4 regions of the Streptomyces sp. RK9 genome follow, and region 1 is predicted to be linked to each of the others. Evidence: riboswitches for the same ligand, from Rfam matches in the RefSeq annotation. Region 1 holds a riboswitch; each other region holds the start of a gene.
What was found. A riboswitch is a leader RNA that binds a small molecule or an ion and turns the genes downstream of it on or off. The one in region 1 is predicted to bind cyclic di-AMP.
Positions count from the first base shown of each region.

Region 2: it holds a riboswitch for cyclic di-AMP, as region 1 does, so the genes downstream of both, AB6L24_RS20730 (transglycosylase family protein) here and AB6L24_RS29150 (NlpC/P60 family protein) in region 1, are expected to answer to the same signal.
Region 3: it holds a riboswitch for cyclic di-AMP, as region 1 does, so the genes downstream of both, AB6L24_RS14420 (C40 family peptidase) here and AB6L24_RS29150 (NlpC/P60 family protein) in region 1, are expected to answer to the same signal.
Region 4: it holds a riboswitch for cyclic di-AMP, as region 1 does, so the genes downstream of both, AB6L24_RS23460 (M23 family metallopeptidase) here and AB6L24_RS29150 (NlpC/P60 family protein) in region 1, are expected to answer to the same signal.

Region 1 covers NZ_CP173704.1:1,968,976-1,972,454, forward strand. Annotated here, with positions in the region: gene AB6L24_RS29145 (hypothetical protein) at 80-433, shown strand; gene AB6L24_RS29150 (NlpC/P60 family protein) at 497-1,735, opposite strand; cyclic di-AMP (ydaO/yuaA leader) riboswitch at 1,743-1,900, opposite strand; gene pcrA (DNA helicase PcrA) at 2,176-3,479, shown strand, end outside.
Region 2 covers NZ_CP173704.1:131,892-135,370, forward strand. Annotated here, with positions in the region: gene eno (phosphopyruvate hydratase) at 1-873, opposite strand, end outside; gene AB6L24_RS20730 (transglycosylase family protein) at 1,284-2,000, opposite strand; cyclic di-AMP (ydaO/yuaA leader) riboswitch at 2,005-2,188, opposite strand; gene AB6L24_RS20735 (transglycosylase family protein) at 2,392-3,479, opposite strand, start outside.
Region 3 covers NZ_CP173703.1:3,494,724-3,498,202, forward strand. Annotated here, with positions in the region: gene AB6L24_RS14405 (LysR family transcriptional regulator) at 1-233, opposite strand, end outside; gene AB6L24_RS14410 (LysE family translocator) at 413-1,075, shown strand; gene AB6L24_RS14415 (DUF6328 family protein) at 1,099-1,638, opposite strand; gene AB6L24_RS14420 (C40 family peptidase) at 1,742-2,215, opposite strand; cyclic di-AMP (ydaO/yuaA leader) riboswitch at 2,218-2,383, opposite strand; gene AB6L24_RS14425 (hypothetical protein) at 3,049-3,378, opposite strand; gene AB6L24_RS14430 (ATP-dependent Clp protease proteolytic subunit) at 3,386-3,479, opposite strand, start outside.
Region 4 covers NZ_CP173704.1:759,510-762,988, reverse strand. Annotated here, with positions in the region: gene AB6L24_RS23470 (MFS transporter) at 1-401, shown strand, start outside; gene AB6L24_RS23465 (PP2C family protein-serine/threonine phosphatase) at 584-1,789, shown strand; cyclic di-AMP (ydaO/yuaA leader) riboswitch at 2,020-2,155, shown strand; gene AB6L24_RS23460 (M23 family metallopeptidase) at 2,167-3,279, shown strand; gene AB6L24_RS23455 (aldo/keto reductase) at 3,432-3,479, shown strand, end outside.

The DNA of each region.
Region 1 (3,479 bases):
TTTGTGGCCCGCTTTCCCGGCGGTGGGTGATACGGCCCCGCCCGGACCGCGCCGAGGGCCGGGAATTAGGCTCCGCCCCATGGACGTACTCATCCATCTCTTCGTCGGCCTGCACATCATCGGCATCGCCTCGCTCCTGGGCGGCTTCCTGACCCAGATGAAGGCGATGAGCGCGGGCACGGCCCGGTTCAGCCCCGCGATGCTGCACGGCGCGTTGACCATGTTGATCACTGGAGTCGCCCTCGTCGGGTTGAACCAGGCTGACGACAACACGGTCAACAACGTCAAGATCGGAATCAAGCTCGCGCTGCTGATCGTGATTCTCGGGCTCGTGTACGTGAAGCGGGACGAGGAGAAGGTCGACAAGGGGATGTTCGGTGCGGTCGGCGGCCTCACGACGGCGAACATCTTCATCGCGGTGCTCTGGACGTGACCGCGGCCCCCTGACGCGAAATGCCCCGCACGCGCGCGTGCGGGGCATTTTCGGCTCCAGGGCTCACGCAGGCCGGACCACGCTGTGGATCGGCATGTAGTAGATCGACTCGACGCGGACGTTCGCACCCGGCTTCGGGGCGTGGATCATCTTGCCGTCGCCGATGTAGATCCCGACGTGGCTGATGTCGTCGTAGAAGAAGACCAGGTCCCCCGGCTTGGCCTGGGAGGTCGGCACGGTCGTGCCGACCTTCACCTGGTCCCAGGTGGTGCGCGGCAGCGAGATCCCGGCGGTCTTCCAGGCCGCCTGCGTGAGCCCGGAGCAGTCGTAGGAGCCGGGCCCCGTGGCGCCCCACACGTAGGGCTTGCCCATCTGCTTCTCGGCGAAGGCGATCACCTTCTGGGCCTTGGCCGCGTATCCGCTGCCCGTGCCCGACCCCGAGCCGGAACCCGTGTCCGAGCCCGAGCCCGCCCCGGAGCCGCTGTCCGAGCCGGAGTCCGAGCCGGGCCCCGAACCCTCCTCCTGACCCTGCTCACGCTCCCGCTCGCGCCGCTCCGCGGCCTCCTTGGCCTTCCGCTCGCGCTCCTCCGCGGCCTGCTTGCGCGCCAGCTCGGCCGCCTTGCGCTTGGCGGCCTCCTCCTTGCGCTTCTCGATCGCCGCGAGCCGCGCCTTCTCCTCGGCGGTCAGCTTCGACAGGAGCGAGCGGGCCTCGGTCAGCTTGGTCTGTACGGTCCGCTTGCTCGACCGGAGGTCGTCCCGCGAGTCCTGCAACGACTTCAGGCTCTTCGTGGCCTTCGTGCGCTGCTTGGTCGCCGCGACCTGCTGGGTCTGGTAGTCGTCGACGGCCTTCTTCTGGCGGCTGGTGAGCCGGTCCGCGAGGTGGTTCTGGTCGAAGAAGCCCTTGGGGTCGTCGGCGAGCATCATCGCGGCGGTCTCGGAGACGGCACCGGTGCGGTACTGCGCGGCGGCGAAGGAACCCAGCTCCTGCCGGGCCTCGTTCAGCCGGTCCGTGCGCTTGGCGACGTCGTCCAGGAGCCGGTCGGCCTTCTTGCGCTGCTTGTCGGTGCGCTCCTTGGCCGAGTTGTACTTCTGCGTGGCCACCCCGGCCTGCTGGTAGAGGTCGTCGACCTTCTTCTGGACCTCTTCGAGGCTCGGCTTGCCCGGCTCGGAGGGGGCGGACGGCGCGGCGTTCGCGCTCTGCGACAGCAGGGCCACCGACGTCAGGGCGGCCGTCGTGATGCCGAGGGCGGGGGTCGTGCGTATGAGGGCTGAGCGGCTGCGCGGCTTGCGGTGCGACGCCAAAGCTGGCGACTCCTTCCGTGGACCGCCTACCGGGTTAGCTGTCGGGTTCGGGCGGGTGCTTCGGAAGGCTGCCCTACCGCTCCGTACGCCGTACGGAGCGGATTCACCCCAAAGAACATGGTGGGTCCCCGGCTCCGAACACGTCGGACTCGGCGGAGGCCGCGCGGGACCGGCGGGGATCGCCGGTGGGGGGACGTGCGGCCCGCGCAGCACGCTAGCCAACTCCCGTGGCACGAGGGAAGGATGATGTTCGATATGCCCGATACATTTTCGTGACTTCACGAGGCCCTTGGCGCCGCGCTGACGCGGACGGCCGGGGCCGTGGCACAGCGTGACGCCCCGGGTGCGCAGCGCGGCTGTGGCCGGAACCGGGCGGGCTCAAGGCGGCCTCGTGGAACCCGGGGCGGGTTGTCAGTGGGGCCGCCTAGACTCGGGAGGCGATGAGCAGCCTCTTTGACGACAGCTTCCTGGCGGACCTCAAGCCCTCGCAGGGCCACGACGAGGAACCCCCGCCGCCGCCCGAGGACAGCGCTCCGGAGCCCATTCCGGACGACCTGTTCCAAGGGAAGTTCGACGCGCCCGCACCCCGGGACGCGTACTACCGCGACGGTGCCCCCCGCCCGGCGATCGACCCGGCGGCGCTGCTCGACGGCCTGAACGAGAACCAGCGCGCGGCCGTCGTGCACGCGGGCTCCCCGCTGCTCATCGTCGCCGGCGCGGGATCCGGCAAGACGAGGGTGCTCACCCACCGCATCGCGTACCTCCTCGCGGAGCGCGGCGCGCACCCCGGCCAGATCCTCGCGATCACGTTCACGAACAAGGCCGCGGGCGAGATGAAGGAGCGCGTCGAGCAGCTCGTCGGCCCGCGCGCGGGCGCGATGTGGGTGTCGACGTTCCACAGCGCGTGCGTGCGCATCCTGCGCCGGGAGTACAAGAAGCTGGGCTTCACGTCCTCCTTCTCGATCTACGACGCCGCCGACTCCAAGCGTCTGATGGCCCTGGTCTGCCGGGACCTGGACCTCGATCCGAAGAAGTTCCCGCCGAAGTCCTTCAGCGCCAAGATCTCGAACCTGAAGAACGAGCTGATCGACGAGGAGGACTTCTCCGCCCAAGCTGCCGACGGCTTCGAGAAGACGCTCGCCCAGGCGTACGCGATGTACCAGTCGCGCCTGCGCGAGGCCAACGCCCTCGACTTCGACGACCTGATCATGACGACGGTGAACCTGCTGCGCGCCTTCCCGGACGTGGCCGAGCACTACCGCCGCCGCTTCCGCCACGTGATGGTCGACGAGTACCAGGACACCAACCACGCGCAGTACGCCCTGGTGCGCGAGCTGGTGGGCCCTTCCGGAGAGGGCCAGGACCCGGGCGAGCTGTGCGTCGTCGGTGACGCCGACCAGTCCATCTACGCCTTCCGCGGCGCCACGATCCGCAACATCCTCCAGTTCGAGGAGGACTACCCGGACGCGACCACGATCCTCCTGGAGCAGAACTACCGCTCCACGCAGACGATCCTGACCGCCGCCAACGCCGTCATCGAGCGCAACGAGAGCCGCCGCCCCAAGAACCTGTGGACCAACGCGGGCGCGGGCGCCCGCATCACCGGGTACGTGGCGGACACCGAGCACGACGAGGCCCAGTTCGTCGCCGACGAGATCGACCGCCTCACCGACGCGGGCGACGCCAAGGCCGGCGACGTGGCGATCTTCTACCGCACGAACGCCCAGTCCCGTGTCTTCGAAGA
Region 2 (3,479 bases), 1.8 Mb from region 1:
GTCCTCGAACAGCGGGTCCTCGATGGACACGAGCGGGTACGCCTCGACGAGCTCGGCGTAGTACTCGGTCATCTCGGCGGCCGAGCGGGACTTGCCCTCGAACTCGTACTTGCCGTCCTTGTAGAACTCCGACGCGGCGACGTCGAGGGCGAGCGCGATCTGCTCGCCGGGGACGTAACCGGCCTGCTTGATGGCCTCGACGATGAGGTCGAGGGCGGCGCGGTTGGAGTCCAGGTTCGGCGCGAAGCCGCCCTCGTCGCCGAGGCCGGTCGACAGGCCCTTGGTCTTCAGGACCTTCTTCAGCGTGTGGTAGACCTCGGCGCCCCAGCGCAGCGCCTCGGAGAAGGACTCCGCGCCGATCGGGGCGATCATGAACTCCTGGATGTCGACGTTGGAGTCCGCGTGGGACCCGCCGTTCAGGATGTTCATCATCGGAACGGGCAGCAGGTGCGCGTTCGGGCCGCCCAGGTAGCGGAAGAGCGGCAGGTCGCTCGCCTCGGAGGCGGCGTGGGCGACGGCAAGGGAGACGCCGAGGATGGCGTTGGCGCCGAGCGAGCCCTTGTTGTCGGTGGCGTCGAGGTCGAACATCGCCTGGTCGATCAGGCGCTGCTCGGTGGCGTCGTAGCCGACGAGCTCCGGGCCGATCTGCTCGATGACGGCGAGGACGGCCTTCTCGACGCCCTTGCCGCCGTAGCGGTTGGCGTCTCCGTCACGCAGTTCGATGGCCTCGAAGGCACCGGTGGAGGCGCCCGACGGGACCGCGGCGCGGCCGGTGGACCCGTCGTCGAGGCCGACCTCGACCTCGACCGTGGGGTTGCCTCGGGAGTCCAGGATTTCCCGGGCTACGACGACGTCGATGGACGGCACGAGCATCTCCTTATGGGATGTGACGCTAGGGGCGCATGGCGTGCACCACTGGGGGCGCGGGCTTGCGCATGGCTTGCATGGTCTTCATCGGCCCTGCGTCTCCTGAGCCTAACGGGCCCGGGAGCTTCGGCCAGCCGACCGCCCGCCCCGTGGGACGGCCATCGGGCCAATTCCCTGGGAATCCGGACGGAACCACAGGTTCTTACCGGCCGGTAGCTTCGCCCTGGGCGTACTCGGGGACGACCTCGGCGCGCACCGGGACCGGCGGGGACGCCCCCCGGACAGCACCTCGCCCCGGTGCGTACGGGGGATACGCGCACCGGGGCGAGGGAGACCCGTGGGGACGGGGGCGCTCCGCGGGGCGGAGCGGGGGCCCTGTCCGGACGGGCCGGACAGGGCGCGGGTCGGGCTCAGGCTCAGCTGAGGTGCAGCTGCTGGCCCGGGTAGATCACGTCGGCGTCGGAGATGATGTCGCCGTTGAGCTTGTACACCTTGTGCCAGCCGCCCTTGACGTCGTGCTCGTCGGCGATCTTGGACAGGGTGTCGCCCGTCTTGACCTTGTACTCGCCGTCGCCCTTCTTCACGACCTTGCCGGTCGGGGTCTGGACGGTCTTCTTCGACTCGGTCTGCGGGGCGGCCTGCTGCGGCTTCGGCTGCGGCTTGGCCTGCTGCTGCGGCTGAGCCTGCTGCGGCTGCTGCTGGGGCTTGGCCTGCTGCTGCGGCTGCTGCTGCGGCTTCTCGGCACCGCCACCGTTGTACGGGGCGCTGGTGAGGCCCACGCCACAGCTCGGCCAGGCACCCTTGCCCTGGCCCGCGAGGACCTTCTCGGCGATCTCGATCTGCTGGGCCTTGGAGGCCTTGTCGGCGGTGGCCGCGTACTTCGTACCGCCGTAGGCGGCCCAGGTGGAGGCGGAGAACTGCACGCCGCCGTAGTAGCCGTTGCCGGTGTTGATGGACCAGTTGCCGCCGGACTCGCACTGGGCGACCCGGTCCCACTGGTCGACGGTGGCGGCGTTCGCGGTGCCGGCGGCCATCAGCGGGGCGGCGACGGCGGCGCCGGTGACACCGACGACGGCGGCCGCGCGGGTGGCCTTGGACGGACGACGGTGCTTGCCCTTGCCGGAAAGCAGCATGGAGTGATCCCCTCACCGACGCCTGCGAGGTGAGCTGTCGGGTTCGGGCGGGTGAGTGCCCGGCCGTACGGCTTCCGTACGACTTCACCCCTAGCCGGTCCTGCGCGTCGCGCGGCCGCTGGCCGCTCAACGCGTGGGCCCGGCGCTTACCTTGGGTCCCCCGCTCCTGCCTTCGGCGCTCGAAGCGACGACTGTTCCCGTCCGGCCGTTGGCAGGATTCGGCGTACCGACCGGCGGGGCCCGCTGTGGCGAGCGGTCACGACCGTAGACAGGCAATCACCGGAATTTCAAAGACGATCAGGGCTTCTGAGACCCATCTCTCACTTGCCTCTCACCGTCTTTAACCCGGACATTCACCCCGAACTGCCAGTCAATTTCCGCCCGGCGACGCCTACTTCCGGTCCGCCTCCGCGGCCTCTTCCTCGCTCAGGTCGAGGCGCTGACCGGGGAGGATGAGATCCGGGTCACCGCCCACGGTGCGCTTGTTCTCCGCGTAGAGGGTGGACCAGCCGCCGTCAAGGTCGTGCCGGTCGGCGATCTGCGAGAGGTTGTCGCCGGAGCGGACCGTGTAGGTGCCCGCGGGGTCGGTGGCGTCACGCGCGTCGCGCCCTTCACCGCGCGACGCGTGGCGGCCCGCGGAGCCCGCGCCGCCCTTCTCCGTCCCGTCGGCCTCGTCGGCGCTGGAGCCGCGGTGGCGGCCGGACGGAAGGCCGGAGGAGTCCTCGGAGCCCTCCGCGGACTCGTCGGCGCCCGACGGCTCACGGCCCGCCTCGGAGCCGGCCTCGGGCGAAGTGCTGTCGCGGTCGCCGGACTTGCCGTCCTCGTCCGCGCCCTTCTCGCCCCTCTGCCCGCCCTTGTCGCGTTCGTCACTCTCGTCGGCCGAGCCGCTGTTGTCGGGCTTGCGGTGTTTGCCGGTTTCCTCGCCCTTGTCGTCCTCGGCGTCCGCGCCACGGTCCTTGCCCTTGGCGTCGGCGGCGTCGCCGGTGCCCTTGTCGCCCTTCTCGCCCTTCTCGCCGTCCTTGGAGCCCTTGGAGCCCTCGGCGCCGTCGGACGACTCCGGGGACGTCGACGGGGCGGGCGGGAGGCCCGGGTCGACGTCGGCGGCCGCGCCGCCCTTGCTGAGGCCCGCGGCCGGGCCGCAGTTCGGCCACGCGGACGGGCCCTGGTCGGCGAGGACCTTGTCGGCGACGGCGATCTGCTGGGAGCGGCTCGCCTGGTCGGCGCTCGGCGCGTACGCGAGGCCGCCGTAGCTCTCCCAGGTGTCCTGCGTCAGCTGCAGACCGCCGTAGTACCCGTCGCCCTTGGCGCTCCACGCGCCGCCGCTCTCGCACTCCGCGACCTTGTCCCACGTCGAGGCCTCGGCGGCGTGCGCGCCCGTGGCGCCGAGCAGCGGGATGGCGATGGCGGATCCCGTGACGCCCGCCGCGACGACGATCGCCGGGGCCTGACGGGGACGGCGGTGACGGCCTTGGCCGGAGA
Region 3 (3,479 bases), on a different replicon from region 1:
AGCTCCATCTCGTCCAGGACCCGGCGGGCGCGCGCCAGGAGCAGCTCGCCCGCGCCGGTGAGCCGGGCACCCCGGTGGTGCCGCACCAGCAGGGCCGCGCCCGCCTCCCGCTCCAGCTTGGCGAGCTGCTGGGAGAGCGCGGGCACCGTATAGCCGAGCCGTTCGGCGGCGCGGGTGATGGAACCGGCTTCGGAGACCGCCACGAGCGCCGCGAGCCGCGTCGGGTCGTACATGACGTGCCTCTTCCTGTGGCTGTGGACCGCGGTCCTGCGGCGGTACGCGAACGCCCCGGCCCCGGCCTTCCGGGACCGCCGCCGGATCTTACGGGGAGCCCAGCATAAACAGATGCTTAAGGAAGACGCAGAAGATCTCACATACCTGCTGAAGGCTGACTCACGGCACAGTGGCCGTCATGGACGCTCAACTGGTCGCCTTCACCGGCGTCGCCGCAGGCATGGTCGCCATGCCCGGCGCCGACTTCACCGTCGTCGTACGCAACGCGCTCGCCTCCCGCCGCGCCGGAGTCCTGTGTGCGCTCGGCATCGCGGCGGGACTCCTGGTGCACACGGCGCTCGCCGTCGCGGGCGTCGCGGCCGTGCTCGCGGCGGTGCCCGCGCTGTTCCGCGCGCTGCAGGTGGTGGGTGGCGGTTATGTGCTGTACCTGGGGGTGCGGGCGCTGCGATCGGCGGTGCGGCCGCCCGGGGTGGAGGCGGTGGGGGCGGTGGGGGAGCGGCCCGAGGGGGTGACGGCCGTGCAGGACCCCGGCGGCGGGCGTGGCGGCGGCCTGCGCGAGGGCTTCCTCACCAACGCCCTCAACCCCAAGGCGTCCCTGACGTTCCTGAGCGTGCTGCCTCAGTTCGTGCCCGAGGGGAGCCCCGCGATGCCCCGCACGCTGCTGCTCGCCACGATCGTCGTGGCCTTCGCGCTGCTGTGGTTCCCGGCCGTCGCGCTGCTCGTGGACCGGCTCGGCCGCTGGCTGCGCCGACCGGTCGTGGCCCGGGCGATCGAGGGCGGCACCGGCGTGGTGCTCTCGGCGCTGGGTGTGGTGCTGCTCGCGGAACCGCTGGTCGCGTAGCCCGACCTGTCGACGCAGCCCGATCAGACGGGCCCGCGCTCGTCCCCCTGCCGTCGCGCGATCCCCCACGGCAGCAGCCCCCACAGGCCACCGCACACCAGCAGCGTGGCCCCGGCGGCGCAGAAGGCGCCGGTCCGGCTCGCCGCCACGTCCACGACGAGAAGCACCGACCCGGTGAGCGCCAGGACGAGGACGGCGAGTCCGGCTCCGGCGAGCCGGGACGACACCGTGACGACGAGCGGCTTCGCGCCACGCGCGAACAGTCCCCGGTGCAGGGCGGCGGGAGCGGTGAACAGCGCGGCCGCGAGGACGGCGAGCAGCAGCGTGGTCACGTATGTGGCGCGCTGGAGGGCGTCGAGCGACGGGAAGCGGGGGGTGAAGGCGAGGGTGAGCAGGAACGCGAAGAGGAGCTGCACGCCGGTCTGAGTGACCCTCAGCTCCTGGAGGAGCTCGAGGAAGTTGCGGTCGGCGCGTTCCAGCGGGGTCTCGTCGCGGCCTCGGCTGTGGTCGTGCGCGGCGGTGCCCGATGACCGGGGGCCGCCGTCGGGATCGTTCTCGGACATGCACTACGAGTATCCCGGTGCGACGCGAACCACTCCTCGCGTCGGCCGGATCACGCCCGGACGGCGGTGCCTGCCCGAAGGCACCGCCCTCCCGGCACCCGGGTCAGCGGACCCGGCCGTACCAGACGCTGTTGCTCCAGATCTTCTCCAGGCGCACCACGGTGCCCCGCTTCGGCGCGTGCCAGATCTTGTTCTTGCCGGCGTAGATGCCGACGTGGTAGACGTTCCGGCCGGAGTGGAAGAACACCAGGTCGCCGCGGGTGCGGTTGGCCTTGGAGACATGCCGGGTCTTGTTGTACTGCTGCGCGGCGGTTCGCGGCAGCTTCTTGCCCACGCGCTTGTACGAGTAGAGCGTGAGGCCCGAGCAGTCGAACCGGTGCGGTCCCACGGCCCCGTAGCCGTAGGGAGAGCCCTTCTTGGAAGCCGCGATCTTGAGCGCCTTCGTCCCGTGTGTGGCTGCCTCGGCCTCGGAGACGAGTCCGGGGGCCACGATGGTGCCGCCCACGGCGGCGAGCGTGAGTGCCGATGCGGTACCGGCCCTCGTCAGCAGCGACGGAACACGATTCAGCGCAGTCATGCGCAACCCTTCGTCAGCCGCCTGTGAAGGATGACCTGTCGGGTTCGGGCAGGCGAAGATGCCCGGTCGTACAACGACTTCACCCCAAGGGCCGGCCGGTCTCCCGGACAGCCCGCCTTGCTGGGTCCTCCACTCCTGCCGATGCACAGATGTCGACCGGTCATCCGGGTGGCGGCAGGACTCGGCGTCCGCCCGGACCGCCCCGCCGCTTGTGGCGGGGGCTTGTCGTCGGAAGGGATCTTCACCCGAGAGTGGCGAAAAAACCGAGCCGAATCGGCCGTATGTGAGGCTCCTCACGACTGACCTGTTCGGGTGGACAGAGCCCGAAAGGGGCCTGGGTCACAGTCGGAGACGATTGCCCGAACAGCGCCGGAAGGTCCGGTTCCGGCTGCCGCGTAAGGGAGTTGTGCAACTCAAGGGGCACGCGCGTGCGAGTGTTTCCTACGCTGAAAGAGCTACCACCTCTGGTCGTACCCCGGGTAAGGACCGGAAGCCGCGCGACCCCCGTCCGTGCCGTCCGCACCCCCAACGGGCGGACGGCGCGGACGCGCTGCGGCCGGGGCGCTCCGAAGGCCGGCCGGTGAGACGGCGCACCTCGGGTGTGGGGTCGCGAGAGAGGCGGGGCGGCTCGGGGCGGGGCTCCGGCGGATCGGCCGAAGCTGCGCCGAAGAGCCCCGTCAACTCCTAGCAGAAACGCTTGGCCGACTCGCCGTTTATAGGTGTGCTCACCCCACTTGTGGTCGTGTTGCTCCGCCTTCCCGCCTTCCCGCCTTCCCGCCTTCCCGCCTTCCCGCCTTCCCGTCGTCCCGTCGCCCCGCCCCCGGACGGATCGGTCACCCGCCCGTCGGCGGCGCCCCTTCGCCGACACCAGGCGGCGGTACGGCCACGCGCGCGGCACGCCGCTCGCCGTCCAGCGTGCGCAACGCCCGGGCCAGCGTCGCCGAGTGGACCTCCGCCTCGCCCCGCTGGTGCATCAGGTTCAGGGCGTCCCGCAGCTCCGTCGCCCTGACCACGAGGGCTTGTGCGGCGCGCAGGCCGCCGTACGTGTGCTCCGCGCGCGCCGGATTGATGCGGCCGACGAGGTCCACCACCGCGAGGTAGGCGTCGATCAGCTCGCCCTCGGCGCGGGTCAGGGCAGGCAGCGGCGGCAGTTCGGGCAGCACCCGGGCCTCACCCGGCGGTCGTGGTCGTGGCCCTGCGGTGTGGCACGACCCGGTCCACCAGGCCGAACTCCACGGCGGCCGCGGCGTCCAGGACGGTGTCG
Region 4 (3,479 bases), 1.2 Mb from region 1:
TGGCCGCCGGGCTCGCCCTGATGGGCGCCGCGTTCCTGCCGCCCGCCCTCGGCGGACCCGGGTACGCGGGCGTCACGGCGCTGCTGCTGTGCGCGGCGGCCCTGGCGGCCGCGAACGCCGTGCTCTACCCCTTCGAGATGGACACCGTCGTCTCGCTCGCGGGGGAGAGGTGGGTGGCCACGCACTACGGCCTCTACAACACGGTCTGCGGCGTCGGCATCACCGCGGGGAACCTCGCGATGGGCGCCCTGCTCGACGTGGCGGACGACCGGGGGCTGCCCGCGGTGCCGTGGCTCGCGCTCGCCGCGCTCGGCGCCGGCTGCGCGCTGGCGCTGCGCTCCCTCGGCAGGTCCGGTCGGCTCGCGGCGCCGGTGCCGGTGCTCGGGGGTGACGCCGCCTGACCCTCGCGCGCCCGGGGCGTGCGGTGCCGGTTCTGCTCGGCCGCACGCCTCCGGGCGCGTCCCCGCCCCACCACACGGCTCACCCACTCGGCCCACATCAGGTCGCCCCGGGCTCCCGCTGCGGGAAGCCTGGATGGGCCGACGCGGCGCTGATGCGGTGGAGTGGAGTGGTGGTGGTTGCTGTGCGTGGTGGGGGGCCGGACGGTGCGCAGGGCGGCCCGGCCCACCCCCGCCCCCGTAAGAAGGCCCGCCTCTCCCAGCCAACCATCGCCCCCGGCGGCACCACCCGCACCCTCCCCCGCGAGCGGGCCCTCGTCCGCGCGCTGCCCCCGCTCCTCCTCGTCGCCGGGATCTGCTTCGACATGCTCACGCCGCCCGAGTTCACCGCGTCCCCGCTGTTCGCCGCGGCGCCCCTGATCACCGCCCCGTTCTTCCGGCTTCGGACCACCGTCGCGACCGCCGCCGTGTCCTGCGCCGCCGTGCTCGTGCTGCGCCTGAGCCACCGCGTGGACGGCGCCGACGTCCAGGTCATCACCGAGTTCCTGACGATGCTGACCGTCGGCGCCCTCGCCGTCGTCATCAACCGGGTCGTCCGCCGCGGCGACGCCCGCCTCGCCTCCGCCCGGTCCATCGCCGAGGCCACCCAGCGCGCGGTCCTGCCGCAGCCCGACCCGCGGATCGGCGGCCTGGACATCGCCGCGCGGTACGAGGCGGCGGAGGCCGACGCGTTCATCGGCGGGGACCTGTACGCCGTGCAGGACACCCCGCACGGGGTGCGGCTCGTCGTCGGTGACGTACGGGGCAAGGGGATGGGGGCGGTGGCCGCCGTCGCCGTCGTCATCGGGGCCTTCCGGGAGGCCGCCGAGCAGGAGGCCACGCTGGAGGCGGTGGCGCAGCGCCTGGAGCGGGCGCTGGCCAGGGAGGGGATGCGGCGGGACGGGCTCGACGCCTTCGAGGGGTTCACCACGGCGGTCCTCGTGGAGATCCCGCGCGGCGACGAGGGCACCGTACGCATCATCAACCGCGGCCACCCCGAACCACTGATGCTGCGCGCCGACGGACGTCTGTGCGTGCTCTCGCCGTCCGAGCCCGCGCTGCCGCTCGGCATGGGCGACCTCGGCACCTGGCCGGACCGCGCCGACCAGACCCCGTTCCCGCCGGGGGCCACGCTGCTGCTCTACACCGACGGGCTCTCCGAGGCCCGGGACGAGGACGGCGAGTTCTACGTCCCCGCCACCCGGCTCGGCGGCCGGATCTTCCCCGGGCCCGCCGGACCCGACTCACTGCTCGCGACCCTCGTCGACGAGGTCCGCCGGCACACCGGGGGCGGTGCCACGGACGACCTGGCGATGCTCGCCGTACGCCGTCCGATCACGGTCGGTGACTGAAGGGCACCCCTCCGCAGCCTGATTGGCGCGGTGTCAGCAAGCCGTGGAGATCCAGAACGCTGCGGTGCGTCATGGGCTCCGCTCAACTCGCCCTACTCCAGCCGCTGATGTCCCTTGTGTTCGTAGCGTAAGCGTTAACGATCAGACGGAACAGCTTGGAATACGGCACCGCTGTCTATTAACGTTCGATAACGCAGCGCGGTCGTCCCAGCCGGCACTCAAGTCGGCTCCGTGCGCACGCGCCTAATCCCGCAAGGGAGCCGGGGAACCACCACATTGGGGTGAATCGGGCACGCACCACGCCCGTAGGAGACCTTCCTGCTCCGAACCCGTCAGCTAACCCGGTAGGCGAGAAGGAAGGAAAGGAGTGCGCCCCAGTGGCGTCCAACCGGCCTGCCCCCGAAGCGCTCTACGTACCGAACGACGAATCCGCCGAAGGACCCGAGGGTCCCACCGGATTCGGCGGGTACGCCCCCCAGGAGCCGTGGGAGGAGTGGAACCCCACCGCGGAGTCCATCCGCCCCGTGCGCGGCAGGCACCGGGTCCACAAGAAGGGCGGCGGCGGCCTCGCGCGCAGCTCCACCGTCCTCGGCGTCGGCGTCATCGCGGCCGTGGGCGCGGGCGGCATCGCCACCGCGCAGGGCGGCAAGCCCCCGGTCTCCATCGCCATGCCGGACATGTCGGCGGTCACCGACCAGCTCCCCGAGGCCAAGTCCCTGCCGGGCGTGGGCTCCCTGATATCCGACGACGACGGAGGTGCCGGCGGCGCCGACACCGCCACCGTCGCGGCCGCCGCGCCGCTCAGCTCCGCGGGCGTCACCACCGCCGACGCCGAGCGCGGCACCACCGGCGCGGGCGAGGCCCTGCGCGCCCGCATCATGCAGCAGGCCGAGAACCAGCAGCACCAGGCGGAGGACGCCCAGCGCATCGCCGCCGAGGACGCCGCCGTGAAGAAGGCCGCCGAGCAGGCCAAGGCCCAGCAGGGCAAGGCGGAGGCCGCCGCGAAGGCCAAGGCCGCCGAGGAGAAGCGCAAGAAGGAGGAGGCCGCGCGCAAGAAGGCGGAGGCGGAGCGCCTCGCCAAGCTCGCCAAGAGCTTCTCGCTGCCCACCTCCTCGTACACCCTCACCTCGCACTTCGGCGACTCCGGTTCCATGTGGTCCTCCGGCCAGCACACCGGCCTCGACTTCGCCGCCCCCACCGGCACGCCCCTCAAGGCCGTGCACACGGGCACCATCAAGTCGGCGGGCTGGTCCGGTTCGTACGGCTACCGCACGGTCCTGGAGCTGAAGGACGGCACCGAGATCTGGTACTGCCACCAGTCCTCGATGAGCGTCAGCGTCGGCCAGAAGGTCACCACGGGCGAGGTCATCGGCCGCGTCGGCGCGACCGGCAACGTCACCGGACCGCACCTCCACATGGAGGTCCACACCAGCGGCGGCGCCAACATCGACCCGCTGGCCTGGCTGCAGGGCAAGGGCCTCAACCCGTAACACCCAAGGCTCCGGCGGTCCTGGCGACGACCCCCCGACGCCAGGGCCGCCGGTCGGAACCCGCGACGGCGGAGCCGCATCCGGGAGCGGGGCCGCAGATTTCCGTGGGCCACACACGGAATTCGTTCCCCGCTGCGGATGTTGAGCCCCTTATGACCACACTCCGCCCGCTGGGCTCCTCCGACCTCGAAGTATTCCCC